3 regions of the Streptosporangium sp. NPDC001559 genome follow, and region 3 is predicted to be linked to each of the others. Evidence: riboswitches for the same ligand, from Rfam matches in the RefSeq annotation. Region 3 holds a riboswitch; each other region holds the start of a gene.
What was found. Region 3 has a riboswitch for cobalamin ahead of metE (5-methyltetrahydropteroyltriglutamate--homocysteine S-methyltransferase). Riboswitches for the same ligand answer to the same signal wherever they lie in the genome.
Positions count from the first base shown of each region.

Region 1 (5,147 bases), on a different contig from region 3:
TGGTGGTCTCCAACAGAGGCCTGAAGATGCGCAAGGTCAAGGGCAGGGTCGCCGACCTGGCGGCCGTGGTGCCCGCCAGGTTCAAGGGAACCCTGGGCATCGGGCACACCCGCTGGGCGACCCACGGCGCGCCCAGCGACGTCAACGCCCACCCGCACCTGTCCGCCGACGAGCGCGTCGCCGTCGTGCACAACGGCATCATCGAGAACGCCGACGAGCTGCGGGCCAAGCTGGAGGCCGACGGCGCGGTCTTCCTGTCGGAGACCGACACCGAGGTGCTCGCCCACCTGATCGCCCGCACCGTCGAGGACACCGACTCGCTGGCGGAGGCGGTCCGCGCCGCGCTCAAGCGGGTCGTCGGCACCTACGGCGTCGCGGTGGTCGACGCCCGGCGCCCCGGCGAGGTGGTCGTGGCGCGCAACGGCAGCCCGATCGTGCTGGGCATCGGCGAGAAGGAGATGTTCGCCGCCTCGGACGTGGCCGCGCTGGTCCGCTACACCCGCCAGGTGGTGCACCTGGAGGACGGTGAGCTCGCGGTGCTGAAGGCCGACGGCTTCAACACCTTCTCCAGCGACGCGCGGGAGACGGCCAAGGAGCCGCTGACGGTCGACTGGGAGGCCGGGCACTACGACACCGGCGGCTACGAGCACTACCTGCTCAAGGAGATCTCCGAGCAGCCGGAGACGGTCGCCAGGACGCTGCGCGGGCGCCTCGACGACCGCTTCCACATCGCCCATCTGGGCGGGCTCAACATGGACGCGCGCGAGAGCCGCTCCTTCCGCCGGGTGAAGATCATCGGGTGCGGCTCGGCCTACTACTCGGGCCAGATCGGCGCCCAGCTCATCGAGGAGCTGGCGCGCATCCCGTCGGACGCCGAGCCCGCCAGCGAGTTCCGCTACCGCAGCCCGGTCGTCGAGCCGGACACCCTCTACGTGGCGATCAGCCAGTCGGGGGAGACCTACGACACCCTGGCCGCCGTCCAGGAGCTCAAGCGCAAGGGCGGCCGGGTGCTCGGCATCGTCAACACCGTCGGCAGCGCCATCGCCAGGGAGGTCGACGGCGGTCTCTACCTGCACGCGGGCCCCGAGGTCTCGGTGGCGAGCACCAAGGCCTTCACCTCGACCGCGGTCGCCTTCGCGCTGCTCGCGCTGCACCTGGGACGGGTGCGCGACCTGTCGCCCGCCGACGGCCGGCGCATCGTGGAGGGCCTTCGCGCGCTGCCCGGCCAGATCGAGGAGATCCTCGCCCTCGAACCCCGGATCAAGGAGCTGGCCGGCAAGTACGCCGACTCGCCGAGCATGATGTTCGTCGGCAGGGTCAGGGGATACCCGGTGGCCAGGGAGGGCGCGCAGAAGCTCAAGGAGGTCTCCTACGTGCACGCCGAGGCCTACCCGGCCAGCGAGCTCAAGCACGGGCCGCTGGCGCTGATCGGCCCGGAGATGCCGACCGTGGCGGTCGTCCCCGACGACGAGCTGCTGGACAAGAACCTCACCACGCTGGGGGAGATCCGCGCGCGCGGCGGGCGGGTGCTCATGGTCGGGCACCGGGAGGCCGATCCCAAGCTGGCCGACGACTGCCTGGTGGTGCCCAGGAACGAGATCGAGCTCGACCCGATCCTGCTGTCGATCCCGCTGCAGCTGTTCGCCTACCACGCGGCCGTCGCGCTCGGCCGCGACGTGGACAAGCCGCGCAACCTCGCCAAGAGCGTCACCGTGGAGTGATCGCGGACCATCCCTGATGCCCCAATTGCGGTGCAGAGAGTGACATATCTGCAACGTAGGGTATCGAGAGATCTGGGGGATCTCGGCGGAAGGGACGCTTATGCACCGTAGGCGATTCCTCGCGCTCGCGCTGGGGGTCATGGCCGCCGGGGGCTGCGGTGACATGGGCGGCCCCGGCGCGGGGTGGGCGCGCAGACTGACCATCGTCGCGCCGGTCGTCCGCGGGCGGCGCTGGGACCAGGCCGCCCGCGCGCTGGCCGCGATCCTGACCGGGGAGGGAATGGCCGGGGCGGTGGAGGTGAGTGGCGCGGGCGCCCAGGGGATGGCCGCGCTGACCGCGTTCGCCGCCGTCAGGGGCTCCTTCGCGCGCGAGGGCAGGGTGTTCCTGGCGGGCGTGCCGATGCTGGCGGGCGGCGAGACCGCCGACGCGGACTCCGTGCTGGCGGCCTCGACGCCGCTGGCCAGGCTGGCCGGAGACTGGTCCGTCCTGGCCGTCTCCCCGAACTCCCTGCTGCGGACCTTCGAGGACTTCGCCGCGGCGCTGCGCCGCGACCCGGTGCGGCTGGTGGTCGGGGGAGGGGCCGAGGGCGGCTCCGACCACGTGCTCTACGGCATGATCGGCAAGTGTCTCGGCGTCGACGTCAGGCTGATGGAGTACGCGGGCTACCCGACCGAGTCGGAGGCCGTCGAGGCGCTCAACGAGGGGCGGGTGGCCGCGCTTCTCGGCTCGGCGGGCTCCCTCCTGCCGAAGATCGCCACGGGCCGGCTGATGCCGCTCGCGGTCTCCTCGGGGGAGCGGATCGACGGCATCGACGCGCCGACGCTGATGGAGCGGGAGGTGCGCCTTGAGTACGCCGACTGGTGCGGGGTGCTCGGCCCCCGGGCCATGAGCCCCGGCGACCGGGACGAGGCGGTCGCCCTGTGCGACCGGATCGACGCCTCGCCCCGATGGCAGGCCGTGTGCGCGGCCAACGGCTGGCACCGGGCGTACCTGAGCGGTGACGACTTCCGCCAGTGGCTGGTCACAGAGACCCGCCGTACCCGCGCGGTGCTCAACGAGCTCGGGTTGCTGAGCATCCCCGACACAAACTGTTGGGGCGGTTGCGTCAGGCGGCACTAGATGTAGGATCCTGGTCGTCGCTGGTTCGCCCACGAGGGCGAGGCAACAGGGAACCCGGTGAGAGACCGGGACTGCCCCGCAGCGGTGAACGGGAACGAAAGCCGTCAACTGAGCACTGGGTGAACCACGCCCGGGAAGCGACGGCCGGTAGGAGCGCGCGTCACGCCCGTGAGTCCGAAGACCTGCCCGCGGTGTGTGGAGAGGGGACCGATCAGGTCCCCGCTCGGCACGAGAGTTGTCCAGGGCTTCGAGGGAGAGCCGCGGGACGAGGCGGTCCGGCGTGCCCGGGAGCCGCCCGTTGACGCGCGCCCTGCTCCGTGAGCCGTACGGGGATTACCTGCACGAGGGGTGGCACGTGACACAGACCTTGGCCGAGAAGGCGGAGAAGACCGGGCACTCGCCGGACGATCGCAGGCGGGCGATCGAGGAGGCCGCGGCCCGGGTGATCACCGACCCGGAGAACTCCAGGGTCGCCGCCAGGCTGCTGACCGGCCTGATCGCCGAGGAGGCCGCCGAGCACGGCGTCACGACCTTCTCCGAGTCGATCGCCGCGTCCCACGGCGTCGGGCTCCTGCAGGACGGGCTGGCCGCCTTCGTCGCCGCCAACGCCGCCGCCCTCGACGCGCTGGTCGACCCGGCCGCCGACGACCGGTTCGAGTACTTCGGGCTGCGCACCGTCTACGACCGCTACCTGCTGCGCCACCCGAGCACCCGCAAGGTCCTCGAACGCCCCCAGCACTTCCTGCTGCGCGTGGCCTGCGGCCTGTCGGAGACGGTCGAGGAGGCCGCCGAGCTGTACGGGCTCATGGCCACCCTGTCCTACCTGCCCAGTTCGCCCACCCTGTTCAACTCCGGTTCCCGCAGGCCCCAGCTGTCCTCCTGCTTCCTGCTCGACTCGCCGAGGGACGAGCTCGAGGCCATCTACCAGCGCTACGGCCAGGTCGCCCGCCTGTCGAAGTACGCCGGGGGCATCGGCATCGCCTGGACCCGGGTCCGCTCGCGCGGCTCGCTGATCCGCGGCACCAACGGTCACTCGAACGGCATCGTGCCGTGGCTGCGCACCCTCGACTCCAGCGTCGCCGCCGTCAACCAGGGCGGTCGTCGCAAGGGCGCCGCCTGCGTCTACCTGGAGCCCTGGCACGCCGACATCGAGGAGTTCCTCGAACTGCGCGACAACACCGGTGAGGAGGCGCGCCGTACGCACAATCTGAACCTCGCCAACTGGATCCCCGACGAGTTCATGCGGCGGGTCGAGGCCGACGAGATGTGGTCGCTGTTCGACCCCAAGGAGGTCCCGCACCTCACCGACCTGTACGGCGAGGCGTTCGAGGAGGCCTACCGCAGGGCGGAGGCCGAGGGCGGGTTCGTCAGGCAGGTCCCGGCCCGCGCCCTGTACGGCCGCATGATGCGCACGCTCGCCCAGACCGGCAACGGCTGGATGACCTTCAAGGACGCCTCGAACCGGACCTCGAACCAGACGGCCCGCCCGGGCAACGTCATCCACCTGTCGAACCTGTGCACCGAGATCCTGGAGGTCACCAGCGACGCGGAGACCGCCGTCTGCAACCTCGGCTCGATCAACCTGGCGGCCCACCTGACCGTGGACGGTGTGGACTGGGAGCGGCTGCGCCGTACGGCTCGCACCGCGGTCAGGTTCCTGGACAGGACCATCGACCTGGGCTTCTACCCGACACCCGAGGCCCGCGCGGCCAACGAGCGCTGGCGGCCCGTCGGGCTGGGCGTGATGGGGCTGGCCGACGTCTTCTTCGCGCTGCGGCTGCCGTTCGACTCGCCGGGGGCGCTTGAGCTGTCGACCCGGATCGCCGAGGAGATCGCGCTGGCCGCCTACGCCACCTCCAGTGACCTGGCCGCCGAGCGGGGGCGCCATCCCGCCTACGGGGACACCCGCGCCGCCGACGGCGTGCTGCACCCCGACCACTACGGGGCCGCCCGTTCGGCGGAGTGGACGGCGCTCAGGGAGCGGATCGCCGTGACCGGCCTGCGCAACTCGCTGATGATCGCGATCGCCCCCACGGCCACCATCGCCTCCATCGCGGGCTGCTACGAGTGCATCGAGCCCCAGGTGTCGAACGTCTTCAAGCGCGAGACCCTCTCCGGGGAGTTCCTCCAGGTCAACCGCTATCTGGTCGCCGACCTCACGGCCCGGGGCCTGTGGACCCCGCAGATCAGGGACGCGATCAAGCGGGCGGACGGCTCGATCCAGGACGTCCCGGGCATCCCCGACGACCTCAGGACGCTCTACCGGACCGCGTGGGAGCTGCCGCAGAAGGCGCTGATCGACCTGG
Region 1 covers NZ_JBIAVG010000006.1:348,653-353,799, forward strand. Annotated here, with positions in the region: gene glmS (glutamine--fructose-6-phosphate transaminase (isomerizing)) at 1-1,721, shown strand, start outside; gene ACFYY8_RS16705 (Bug family tripartite tricarboxylate transporter substrate binding protein) at 1,822-2,841, shown strand; cobalamin riboswitch at 2,846-3,046, shown strand; gene ACFYY8_RS16710 (ribonucleoside-diphosphate reductase subunit alpha) at 3,197-5,147, shown strand, end outside.
Region 1: it holds a riboswitch for cobalamin, as region 3 does, so the genes downstream of both, ACFYY8_RS16710 (ribonucleoside-diphosphate reductase subunit alpha) here and metE (5-methyltetrahydropteroyltriglutamate--homocysteine S-methyltransferase) in region 3, are expected to answer to the same signal.

Region 2 (5,147 bases), on a different contig from region 3:
GTCGACAGCGGCGACGGACCGGCCAGCCGCCTGCTGGTCAAGCCGATGCTGCGGCGCCTCCTGCGTGAGGGGTTCGCCGACTTCGTCCGCACCGACGACGCCGTCCGCGCCAGTGGCCTGGACTGGACCATCATGCGTCCGCCCCGGCTCACCGACGGCAGGCGCAAGCCGTACCGCACCGCCGTCGACGTCAACGTCAGAGGGGGCATCTTCATCTCCCGCGCGGACCTCGCCGACGCCATCCTCGCCACGCTGGCCGCCCCCGAGACCGTCGGCCACACCGTCTCACTGGGCTACTGAGGCACGGATTCCCTCACGGCGCGTCCCCCTCGGTGATCAGCGTCACCTGGGGGACGCCCGTCCTCGGATGCGCGCCGACCTCGGCGTCCACCCGGTAGACGTCCCGCAGCAGTTCAGGCGTCAGCACCTCGCGCGGGGTCCCGAGCGCCACGACCGCGCCGCCGTCCATGACGCACAGGCGGTCACAGAACGCGGCGGCCAGGTTGAGGTCGTGCAGCGCGATCACCGCGGTGATCCCGAGCCCGCGCACCAGACGCAGCGCGTCGAGCTGGTGGCGCAGGTCGAGGTGGTTGGTCGGCTCGTCCAGCACCATCACCTCCGGCCGCTGCGCCAGCGCCCGGGCGATCAGCACCCGCTGCTTCTCCCCGCCGGAGAGCCGGTCGAAGGGCGCGTGGGCCAGATCGGCCACGTCCAGCCGTTCCAGCGCCTCGGCGATGATCGCCCGGTCGGCGGGGGAGTCGCCGTCGAAGGCCCGTTTGTGCGGGGTACGTCCCATGGACACCATGTCGTGGACGCTCAGCCCGAAGTCGCCGCCGCCCTCCTGAAGCACCGCGGCCAGCCGGCGGGCCAGCCATCTGCCCGGCGTCCGCCACACGTCGTGCCCGTCGAGGAGCACCTGCCCGGCGGTGGGGCGCAGCACCCGGTAGAGGGTTCTCAGCAGGGTCGACTTGCCCGCGCCGTTGGGCCCGGCCAGGCCGAGCACCTCACCGGGGGCCACCTCGAACGTCACCGCGCGAACCAGGTCCCTGCCGCCGATCCGCACCGAGACCTCCCGTACGGCCAGAGCGCCCATCAGGTCCTCCTCCGCATCAGCCACAGGAAGAACGGCCCGCCGACCAGCGCCGTGATGATCCCCACCGGGACCTCCTCGGGGGTGATCAGCGTCCTGGCGACCAGGTCGGCCATGATGAGGAACGCCGCCCCGAGCAACGCCGTGGCCGGAAGCGCCCGCCGGTGGTCGGCACCGACGAGCAGCCGCACCACATGGGGCATGATCAGCCCGACGAACCCGATGGTCCCGCTGACCGCGACGACGGTGCCGATCACCATCGCCACCAGCACGAACAGCGCCGTCCTGAAGCGGTGCACGTCCAGCCCCAGGGAGGCGGCGGCCTCCTCCCCGGCCAGCAGCAGGTTCAGCGGGCGCGAGACGCCCAGCAGGACGACGGTGCCCGCCGTCACGGCCGCCGCGGGCACCCACACCGTCGTCCACGTCGTCCCCGCGACGCCGCCGAGCATCCAGCGGACGGCCGACTGGGCTCGGTGCGGGTCGTCGGAGGTCACCACCAGGAAGCTGGCCGTCGCCGACAGCACCTCGGCCGTCGCCACCCCGGCCAGCACCAGCCGCACCGTGGTCATCCGCCCGCCGGACCGGGCCAGGAGATAGACCGTGACCAGCGCCGCCAGCGCCCCCGCGAACGCGGCGACCGGCAGGGAGAACGGCCCGAGGAAGGTCAGGCCGAACACCGTCACGCTCACCGCGCCCACACTGGCGCCGGAGGAGACGCCCAGCAGCATCGGATCGGCCAGCGGGTTGCGCACCAGCGCCTGCAACGCCATCCCGCAGACCGAGAGACCGGCGCCGATGACCCCGCACAGGATCACCCGTGGCAGCCGTACGTCCATGACGACGGTCTCCCTGACCGGCGACCAGACCGGTTCGGCCAGCGCGGGGTTGAGGCGGTGCAGCAGGATGCCCCACACCTGCCCGGCGGGCAGGCTGATCGAACCGGCCGCGACCCCCGCCGTGACCGCCCCGCAGAGCAGCAGCGCGCACAGCGCGAGCGTCAGCGGGTACGGCAGGCCGGGGCGCCGGGTGACGGGCGTGGTCCGGGAGAGCCCGGTCAGGCCGCTCACTCGAACCGGTCGGGGTGGATCTGCCGGGCCAGCGACTCCACCGCGGACGGCGCCCGGACCCCGAGCACGACCGACGACAGCGGCAGCACCGCGAACCGCCTGTGCCTGATCGCCGGAACGTCGGCGAGCGCCGGGTTCGACAGCAGGAACCTCTTCTTGTCCTCGACCTTCTCGTCGCCGTAGTCGTAGACGACGATCCAGTCGGGCGCGCGCTCGGCGACCTGCTCGAACGACACGTCGGCCCATGCCTTGTCCACGTCGGTGAAGACGTTCCGCGCGCCCGCCAGCGTGATGATCTCGTCGCCGACGCCCCTGCCCCCGGCGGTGAAGGCGGTCTTGTCACCGCTGTCGTAGACGAACAACCTGACCGGCTCGACGTCGGCGAGCCTCTCCCTCACCCGCGCCAAAGGCTCGTGCAGACGGGTGATGAGCGCCTCGGCCCGCTCGCGCACGCCGAAGATCGTGGCGACGTTGCGGATCTCCCGGTCCATCAGGTCCATGTCCACGGGGCCGGACGGGCACTGCTCGACGTTGAGGTAGGTGTCGATCCCGGCCTTGCCCAGCGCGTCGCGGCCGCGGCCCTCCTTCTCGTCGAAGGCGCTGGAGAAACCGCCGTAGACGAAGTCGGGCTCCTCGGCCAGCAGCGCCTCGTAGGAGGGGTACCGCCTGGACAGCACCTTCACCCCGTCGTAGGCGGCCCGGTACTCGGGCAGGACCTTGTCGTCGAGATATCCGGTGCCGGCCATCGACCCCTGCAGTCCCAGCGCCAGCATCACCTCGGTCGCGTGCTGGTTGAGCGAGACCGCCCGCCGCGGCGGCCGGTCGTAGGTCGTCCTGACGCCGCAGTCGTCGAGGGTGACCGGGAAGCCCGCGACGGCCCCGGCAGGGCCTTCAGCCGGGGCTCCGGAGGGCGCCGGTTCCCCGGCGGAGGCGCCACAACCGGCCAGGAGCACGGCACAGGACAGGGCGAGCAACAGGGACAGGGGACGTCTGACCGTCACGGACGGTTCCTCTCACGGGATCTGCACCATGGGACGGCCCTGCCGGAAGATCACGGAACCGGCCAGGAGGTCGTCTCCGGGCACACGCCGGCGCGGAGGGCTCGTGCGGTCGTCGCCACGCGAGGTCATCCATCGGCCGACCCGTTCCTCTCCGGGGAGATCCGCCCCAGTTCGTCGAGGAGGCGACCGCGTGAGTCTCCTGGCTCTCGGGTCGATGCTCGCCCCCGTCTTCCCACCCCGCAGGGGGCGGTGACCTCGTGGGGGTCCGCTCGCCGATCACAGTGGCGGGACCGCGCCGGATTCGCACCGGCTTCCTCGTCCGCGCTCGCCTTCGCCGGTCATCATTGCACGAAGCCGTTGATGCGCTGAAGATGGCTTCCGGTTCCGGCGGCGGCTGTACGATGCCTTGTTGCAACAAATTTGCAATTGCAAAGACTGGCAGTATTCGGGAGGGCAAGTGCGGACGGCGGAGGTCAAACGGCGGTTCCTTGAGCACTTCGCGGCGGCGGGGCACACCGTGGCCGCCAGCGCGCCGCTGCCCGCCGACGACCCGACACTGCTGTTCGTCAACGCGGGCATGGTGCCGTTCAAGCCCTACCTCCTCGGGCAGCGGACACCGCCGTCCCCCCGGGCGGCCAGCGTGCAGAAGTGCGTCCGCACCCTCGACATCGACGAGGTCGGCAAGACCACCAGGCACGGCACGTTCTTCCAGATGAGCGGCAACTTCTCCTTCGGCGACTACTTCAAGGAGGAGGCGATCAGGCTCGCCTGGGACCTGACGGTCAAGCCTCGGGCCGAGGGAGGCTACGGCCTCGACCCCGACCGGATCTGGGCCACCGTCTACCTGGACGACGACGAGGCCCACGCCCTGTGGCGGGACGTGATCGGCCTGCCCGAGGTCCGCGTCGTACGGCGCGGCAAGGCCGACAACTTCTGGTCCATGGGAGTCCCCGGGCCGTGCGGGCCCTGCTCCGAGCTCTACTACGACCGTGGCCCGGCCTACGGGCGAGAGGGCGGGCCCGAGGTCGACGAGGACCGTTACCTCGAGTTCTGGAACCTGGTCTTCATGCAGTACGAGCGGGGCGAGGGCGTCGGCAAGGAGGACTACCCGATCCTCGGCGAGCTGCCCTCCCGCAACATCGACACCGGCATGGGCCTGGAACGCATGGCGGCGCTGCTCCAGGGCGTCGACAACCTCTACGAGACCGACGAGACCCGGCCCGTCCTGGACGCCGCGGCGGCGCTGACCGGAACCAGGTACGGCGTGCGCTCCGGGCCGTCCGCGGCCGAGAGCCACCCCGACGACGTCCGGCTCCGGGTCGTCGCCGACCACGTCCGCACCGCGCTCATGCTGATCGGCGACGGCGTCACCCCCTCAAACGAGGGACGCGGCTACGTGCTGCGCCGGATCCTGCGCCGCGCGATCCGCGCCGTCCGGCTGCTCGGTTACGAGGACCCGGTCCTACCCGAACTGCTGCCGGTGGCCCGCGACTGCATGGCGCCCTCCTACCCGGAGCTGGCCGCCGACTTCGACCGGATCTCGGCCTACGCCTACGGCGAGGAGGAGACCTTCCGCTCGACGTTGCGCCAGGGCAGCGCGCTGCTCGACCGGGCCATCACCCGGACCGGGGAACGGCTGCCAGCGGCCACGGCCTTCAAGCTGCACGACACCTACGGCTTCCCGATCGACCTGACCGTCGAGATCGCCGCCGAACACGGCCTCGACGTGGACGTCACCGGGTTCAGGGAGCTGATGGCCGAACAGCGGCGCCGAGCCCGCGAGGACACCCGCGCCAGGAAGACAGGCCACGCCGACACCGGCCTGCACCGAGCGCTTCTCGACGAGCACGGCCCCACCGACTGGCAGGCGTACACGACGCTGACCACCGACTCGACGGTCCTGGCCGTGCTCCGCGACGGGGCGCCCGTGACCACGGCCGTCGCGGGCCAGATCGTCGGCGTCGTCCTCGACCGCACCCCGTTCTACGC
Region 2 covers NZ_JBIAVG010000010.1:240,742-245,888, reverse strand. Annotated here, with positions in the region: gene ACFYY8_RS23340 (NAD(P)-dependent oxidoreductase) at 1-300, shown strand, start outside; gene ACFYY8_RS23335 (ABC transporter ATP-binding protein) at 314-1,093, opposite strand; gene ACFYY8_RS23330 (FecCD family ABC transporter permease) at 1,093-2,157, opposite strand; gene ACFYY8_RS23325 (ABC transporter substrate-binding protein) at 2,154-3,158, opposite strand; cobalamin riboswitch at 3,351-3,477, opposite strand; gene alaS (alanine--tRNA ligase) at 3,616-5,147, shown strand, end outside.
Region 2: it holds a riboswitch for cobalamin, as region 3 does, so the genes downstream of both, ACFYY8_RS23325 (ABC transporter substrate-binding protein) here and metE (5-methyltetrahydropteroyltriglutamate--homocysteine S-methyltransferase) in region 3, are expected to answer to the same signal.

Region 3 (5,147 bases):
CAGGACCGAGCGGATCTCCGAGGCGATCAGCTCGTCGTAGGCGTCCTGGTCGATCCGCCCGGCGCGCAGGTCGGCGCGGGCCGCCCGCAGCTGTCCGGTCTGCGGGAAGGAGCCGATGGTGGTCGTGGGCAGGTCCGGCAGGCCGAGGCGGGCGCGCTGGGCCGCCGCCCGCTCGCCGTACGGCTGGGGCCTGCGGGTGTCGGCGGGGACGACGGCGGCGGCGCGGGCCCTGACCTCGGGGTCGTGGGTGAGCGCGGAGGCCTCGCGTGAGGCCAGGTCGTCCCGGTTGGCGGCCAGCCGCCCGGCGATGGCGCCGGTTCCCTCGCTGAGCCCGGTGGCCAGGGTGACGACCTCGGCGACCTTCTGCCTGGCGAAGGCGAGCCAGCGGCCGACCCGCGGGTCGAGCCCGTGTTCGAGACCGAGGTCGATGGGGACGTGCAGCAGCGAGCAGGAGGGGGCGACGTCCACCCGGCCGGCCAGGCCGAGCAGGGTGGCCAGGGTCGCCAGCGACCCGCCCAGGTCGTTGATCCACACGTTGCGGCCGTCCACGACACCGGCGATCAGACGCTTGCCGGGCAGGCCGCCCGCGCGGGCCAGGTCCTCCAGGTTGGCCGCGGCCGGGCCGGTGAAGTCGAGCCCCAGGCCCTCGATCGGCGCCCTGGCCAGGACCGGCAGCGCGTCGCCGAGCCGGTCGAAGTAACCGGCGACGAGAACCTTCGGCCGGTCGGTCAGGGCGCCGAGCTCACGGTAGGCGTGGGCTGCGGCGTCGAGCACCGCCCGGTCGCGGTCCTGCGCCAGCGCGGGCTCGTCGAACTGCACCCACTCGGCACCGGCCGCGCGCAGGGCGGCGAGCACCTCGGCGTAGACGGGCAGCAGCCGGTCGAGCAGACCGATCGGTTCGAAGGCCGGGTCGGCGCCGGGGGCGGGCTTGGCCAGCAGCAGGTAGGTGACGGGGCCGACGAGCACGGGGCGCGCGGTGTGCCCGAGCGCGACGGCCTCGCGCAGTTCGCCGACCTGTTTGGCCGGGTCCGCGGCGAAGACGGTGTCAGGCCCCAGCTCCGGCACCAGGTAGTGGTAGTTGGTGTCGAACCACTTGGTCATCTCCAGCGGGGCGACGTCCTGGGTGCCCCGGGCCATGGCGAAGTATCCCGCCAGGGGGCCTTCTGCCGCCACGACGGCGCGATGGCGCGGGGGGACGGCGCCGACCATGACGGTGGTGTCGAGGACGTGGTCGTACAGCGAGAAGTCGCCGGTCGGCACCTCCCGCACCCCCGCCTCCGTCAGGTGCCGCCAGTTGCCGGCGCGCAGCCCGGCCGCGACGTCCAGCAGGTCACGCTCGGTCACCCGGCCCGCCCAGTGGCCCTCGATCGCCTTCTTCAGCTCACGGTCCGGCCCCTGACGGGGGTAGCCGTACACGGTGGGGGAGGAAGTCTCGGTCACGGAACTCTCCTTCGCGAGTCACGAAAGGACGCCGGTGCCCCGAGGAGAGAAGCGAAGGAGAAGCGGGCGCACCAGGCCCGTCCCATGCCGCCGACCCACCCGCGAGGTCACCGAGGTCACCGCGTGCGTGGTCGCACGCGGGCAGTGGCAGGTCTTCGGACTCGCGGGCACGTCCGGGCCGTTGTCTCGCCCTGACACCTAGTGGCCGTCGCTTCCCTGACCCGATCTGCCGGATCCAGTGCGTTTGACGGCGGTCGTTCCCACTCACCGCTGCGGGGCAGTCCCGGAGTCACACCGGGTTCCCTCTTACGACGCGTCTGCCTGGCGGGCAGGGCGAACCGACTGCGTCCCCAACCCTACGCGCATCCGGTGGCGGAGCGACAACCATATTCGGGCCCGCCGGCGGGTTCGCGGGATCGTTCTCCTGTCGCCCCGGGCCGCCTGAAACCGTACGGGGGAATTCGCGGGTCACGGGAAAATCTCCGCCCCCCGCTTTCGCGACTCAACAACCGTGACCTAAGGCCCCATTTCCTACAATTTCCGAAAGAAAAGGGCAGGCTATATTAGACCCGGCAAACCCCCCAGCCATCGGAGTTAACCATGTATCGGACTAAAGGGTCACATCTCCATCAAGGGCGTATACCAAGCTCCCTAACCGATGTCAAGTCGCGAGTCGCCGCCATTCTCCGCCGTCGTTTCCCGGTCATCATGCGAGGAACACTTGGCCTGGTGTTCCTGTGGTTCGGCGTGCTGAAGGTGGCGAACGTCAGCCCGGTCAGCGCCCTGGTCGCCGACACCCTGTCCTTCGTGCCGCTGCCCGCGTCGTTCGTGGTGCCCGCCCTGGGCGTGTTCGAGGTCGCGGTGGCCCTGGCGCTGTTCACCGGCCGGTGGCTGCGCCCGTTCCTGCCCGTGCTCCTGCTCCATCTCGTCGGCACGTTCCTGGTCCTGGCGCTCCATCCGGGTGTCGCGTTCAAGGACGGAAACCCGCTCATGCTCACCATGGAGGGCGAGTTCGTCGTCAAGAACATCGTCCTGATCGCCGGGACATTGGTCGTCGCCGCGACCCTTCCCCGGCGTGAGGGCCACGAGGAACAGCGGGAGGAGCCCCGCCTGCCGGTTTCCACCACCTCACGTTAGAGAGCTCACGGCGGCCCCATCGCGGGCTCGCGGAGAACGAATGCCGGGAAACGGGAAACGGGATCGCCCCGTTTCCCGTTTTCACAAGGGCACGACGCCCCGCCTGGTACTCCGGTGACACTTCGGGATCTTGAGGGGTCGGGTCACACCCCGGCGAGGAGTCCGGCAGGCACCGGCAGCCCGTTCGGCATCCATGACTCCACGGTGGCGCGGCACTCCTTTTCGTGCCCGTCCAGGTGCTCAAGCAGCGCCGCGAACCGCTCACCGACCGGGCTGGACCGCACGGCCCTGGGCACGGACGCCGGCGGCCGGCCGCCGGTCTTCCTGCAGCGCAGGGTCATCCCGTCCAGCGCCTGGCTCGTGGCCGCGGACGGCGCGGACTCACGCGAGGGGAATCGTCATGGCGACGACCATGTCGGCGGGCACCGACAATCGTCCCGGTCTCCAACCCCGGAGGGTGCTTGATCACGGTTTGGTGTCGCGCGACCGAATGATCTTGACGCGAGAGCACCCATGAGACGTTATTAGAACATATTTTCCCATCCCGGCAGGAGGCTCTCGTGCCCCCATCCCTGGTTCGCCGATTAGCCGCTTACTGCGGCGCCGCCGGCCTGATCACCGGCCTGCTCACCGTCACGGCCCCCGCCGCCTCGGCGGCCGGCACCACCACCGACCTCGGGGTCACCGACTCCTCCGCCGCCGACCTGGCCGTCGGCGGCGGCCGGGTGTTCGTTCCGGCCGGCGACCGCGTCATCGTGGCCGGCACTGACGGAAACCTCACCGGCGGTGTCGTCACCGGCCTGCCCGGCGTCCAAGAACTGGCCGTGAACGCGGACGGCACCCGCCTGTACGCGGCTCTCACCGGCTCGAACGAGGTCGCCGAGATCGACACCGCGAGCCTCGCCGTCACCCGCCGGATCGACCTGTCGGCCCACCCCTGCCCGTCCACCCTGGCGTTGCTGGGCGAGCGGTTGTGGGTGGGGCACGGATGCGACAACGGCCCCGGCGGCGTCGTCGGCCTGGATCTCAGCGCGAGCGCCCCGGCGCCCGTGGCGGTCGGGGGCGAGCACCCGCGGCCTCCCGTGCTCGCGGCCGCCGGCGACACGCTCGTGGTCGGCCAGACCGCCCTGCACCACGCCGACATGCTGGTCTACGACCTCGGCGACGGCGCCCCCGCGCTGCGCGGCACGATCGACGGCGAGGAGTGGCGCCTCGACTCCCTGCGCGACCTCACCCTGAGCTCCGACGGCGGCACCCTGTTCAGCGCGGCCGACACCCCCGGTCACTTCACCAGGTACGACACCAGGACCCTGGCGGCGACCGGCACCTACGGCGACGGCTGGGACGGGTACCCGTCCGCCGTGGCGCTCGGCTCGGGCGGCGCGTACGTCGCGGCCGGACGCCAGTGAGGCAGCACCGACCTCACCCTCTACGACGCGGCGACGGGCGCGGAGCTGTTCGCGGCCGACCAGCCGGACGCCGAACTGCTCCCGGACGGCGTCGCGTTCTCCGGCACGGACGTCTTCGCACTGCTGCGCAGCTCCACGGACCGGCTGCTGCTGTGGCGGGTGACGGGCGTCGCGCTACCGGCCACCAAGCTCACGGTGGCGGCCCCCGCGGACGCGTACGCCGGCTCGCCGATCACCGTCGAGGGACGGCTCACCCGCGCCGACGGCGAGGCGCTCGGGCTCAAGCCGCTCACGGTGATCCAGTACCTGCCCGGCTGGAGGAAACTGCCGATCACCGGCGTGACGACGCGGCAGGACGGCACGTTCACCTTCCAGGACACGCCCGTCTTCGAGCTGCCGCCGTACATCGGCGAGGTGATCTACTGGGTGTTCTGGGACGGCGACGACGGCCACCGCAGCAGCAGCGCCTCCGTCACCGTGACGGTCAAGCGCGAAGCCACGCTCACCCTGACAGGGCCGCAGTCCGGCGTCGCCGGCACGGCCGTGGACCTGAGCGGCGTCCTGGCGGCGGGCGACAGGCCGCCCTCTCCGGGGTCCACGCTCACCGTGCAGCGCACCCTGTACGTCAAGGGCACCAGCGGTAAGACCGTCAAGCTCCCGCCGGTGAGGGTGAACGCCGACGGCACGTACACGTTCACCGACACGCCCGCCAACGCCGGCAGGTACAGCTACCTCGCGAGCTATGCGGGGGACGGCGGGACCGGACCGGCCCAGGCCACCCATCAGATCATCGTCAAGTGACCCGACGACCCCATCCCTTTGACCTTGCCCGAGATCCGCCGACCGCTGACGGCACTCGTCCTGACCACGCGCCGCTCCATCACGAACATCCTGCGCCGGCCGGATTGGCGCCGCCGGCACCGGGCCACTGCCCGACGCTGCCACTACCAGCGCGGATCCGAGCAACGATCGCGAAGCGCCACTGGAGTACTAGGGGAGCCCGTCCCCCAAGGGCGGGACCTTCGTCCCTGATGGTCACGCCGTACGGCTCCGACAATGGAGGTGACGGCTTCGCGCCCGGAGGGCGGGCGCCGCCACCGTCACGAAGAACGGGGGTTCAGATCATGCGATCCAAGCAGTGGGACGTACGGGTCTCCATCA
Region 3 covers NZ_JBIAVG010000002.1:376,639-381,785, reverse strand. Annotated here, with positions in the region: gene metE (5-methyltetrahydropteroyltriglutamate--homocysteine S-methyltransferase) at 1-1,440, opposite strand, end outside; cobalamin riboswitch at 1,587-1,762, opposite strand; gene ACFYY8_RS05745 (hypothetical protein) at 2,149-2,577, shown strand; gene ACFYY8_RS05740 (hypothetical protein) at 2,721-2,918, opposite strand; gene ACFYY8_RS05735 (YncE family protein) at 3,138-3,986, shown strand; gene ACFYY8_RS05730 (hypothetical protein) at 4,146-4,787, shown strand; gene ACFYY8_RS05725 (dsRBD fold-containing protein) at 5,111-5,147, shown strand, end outside.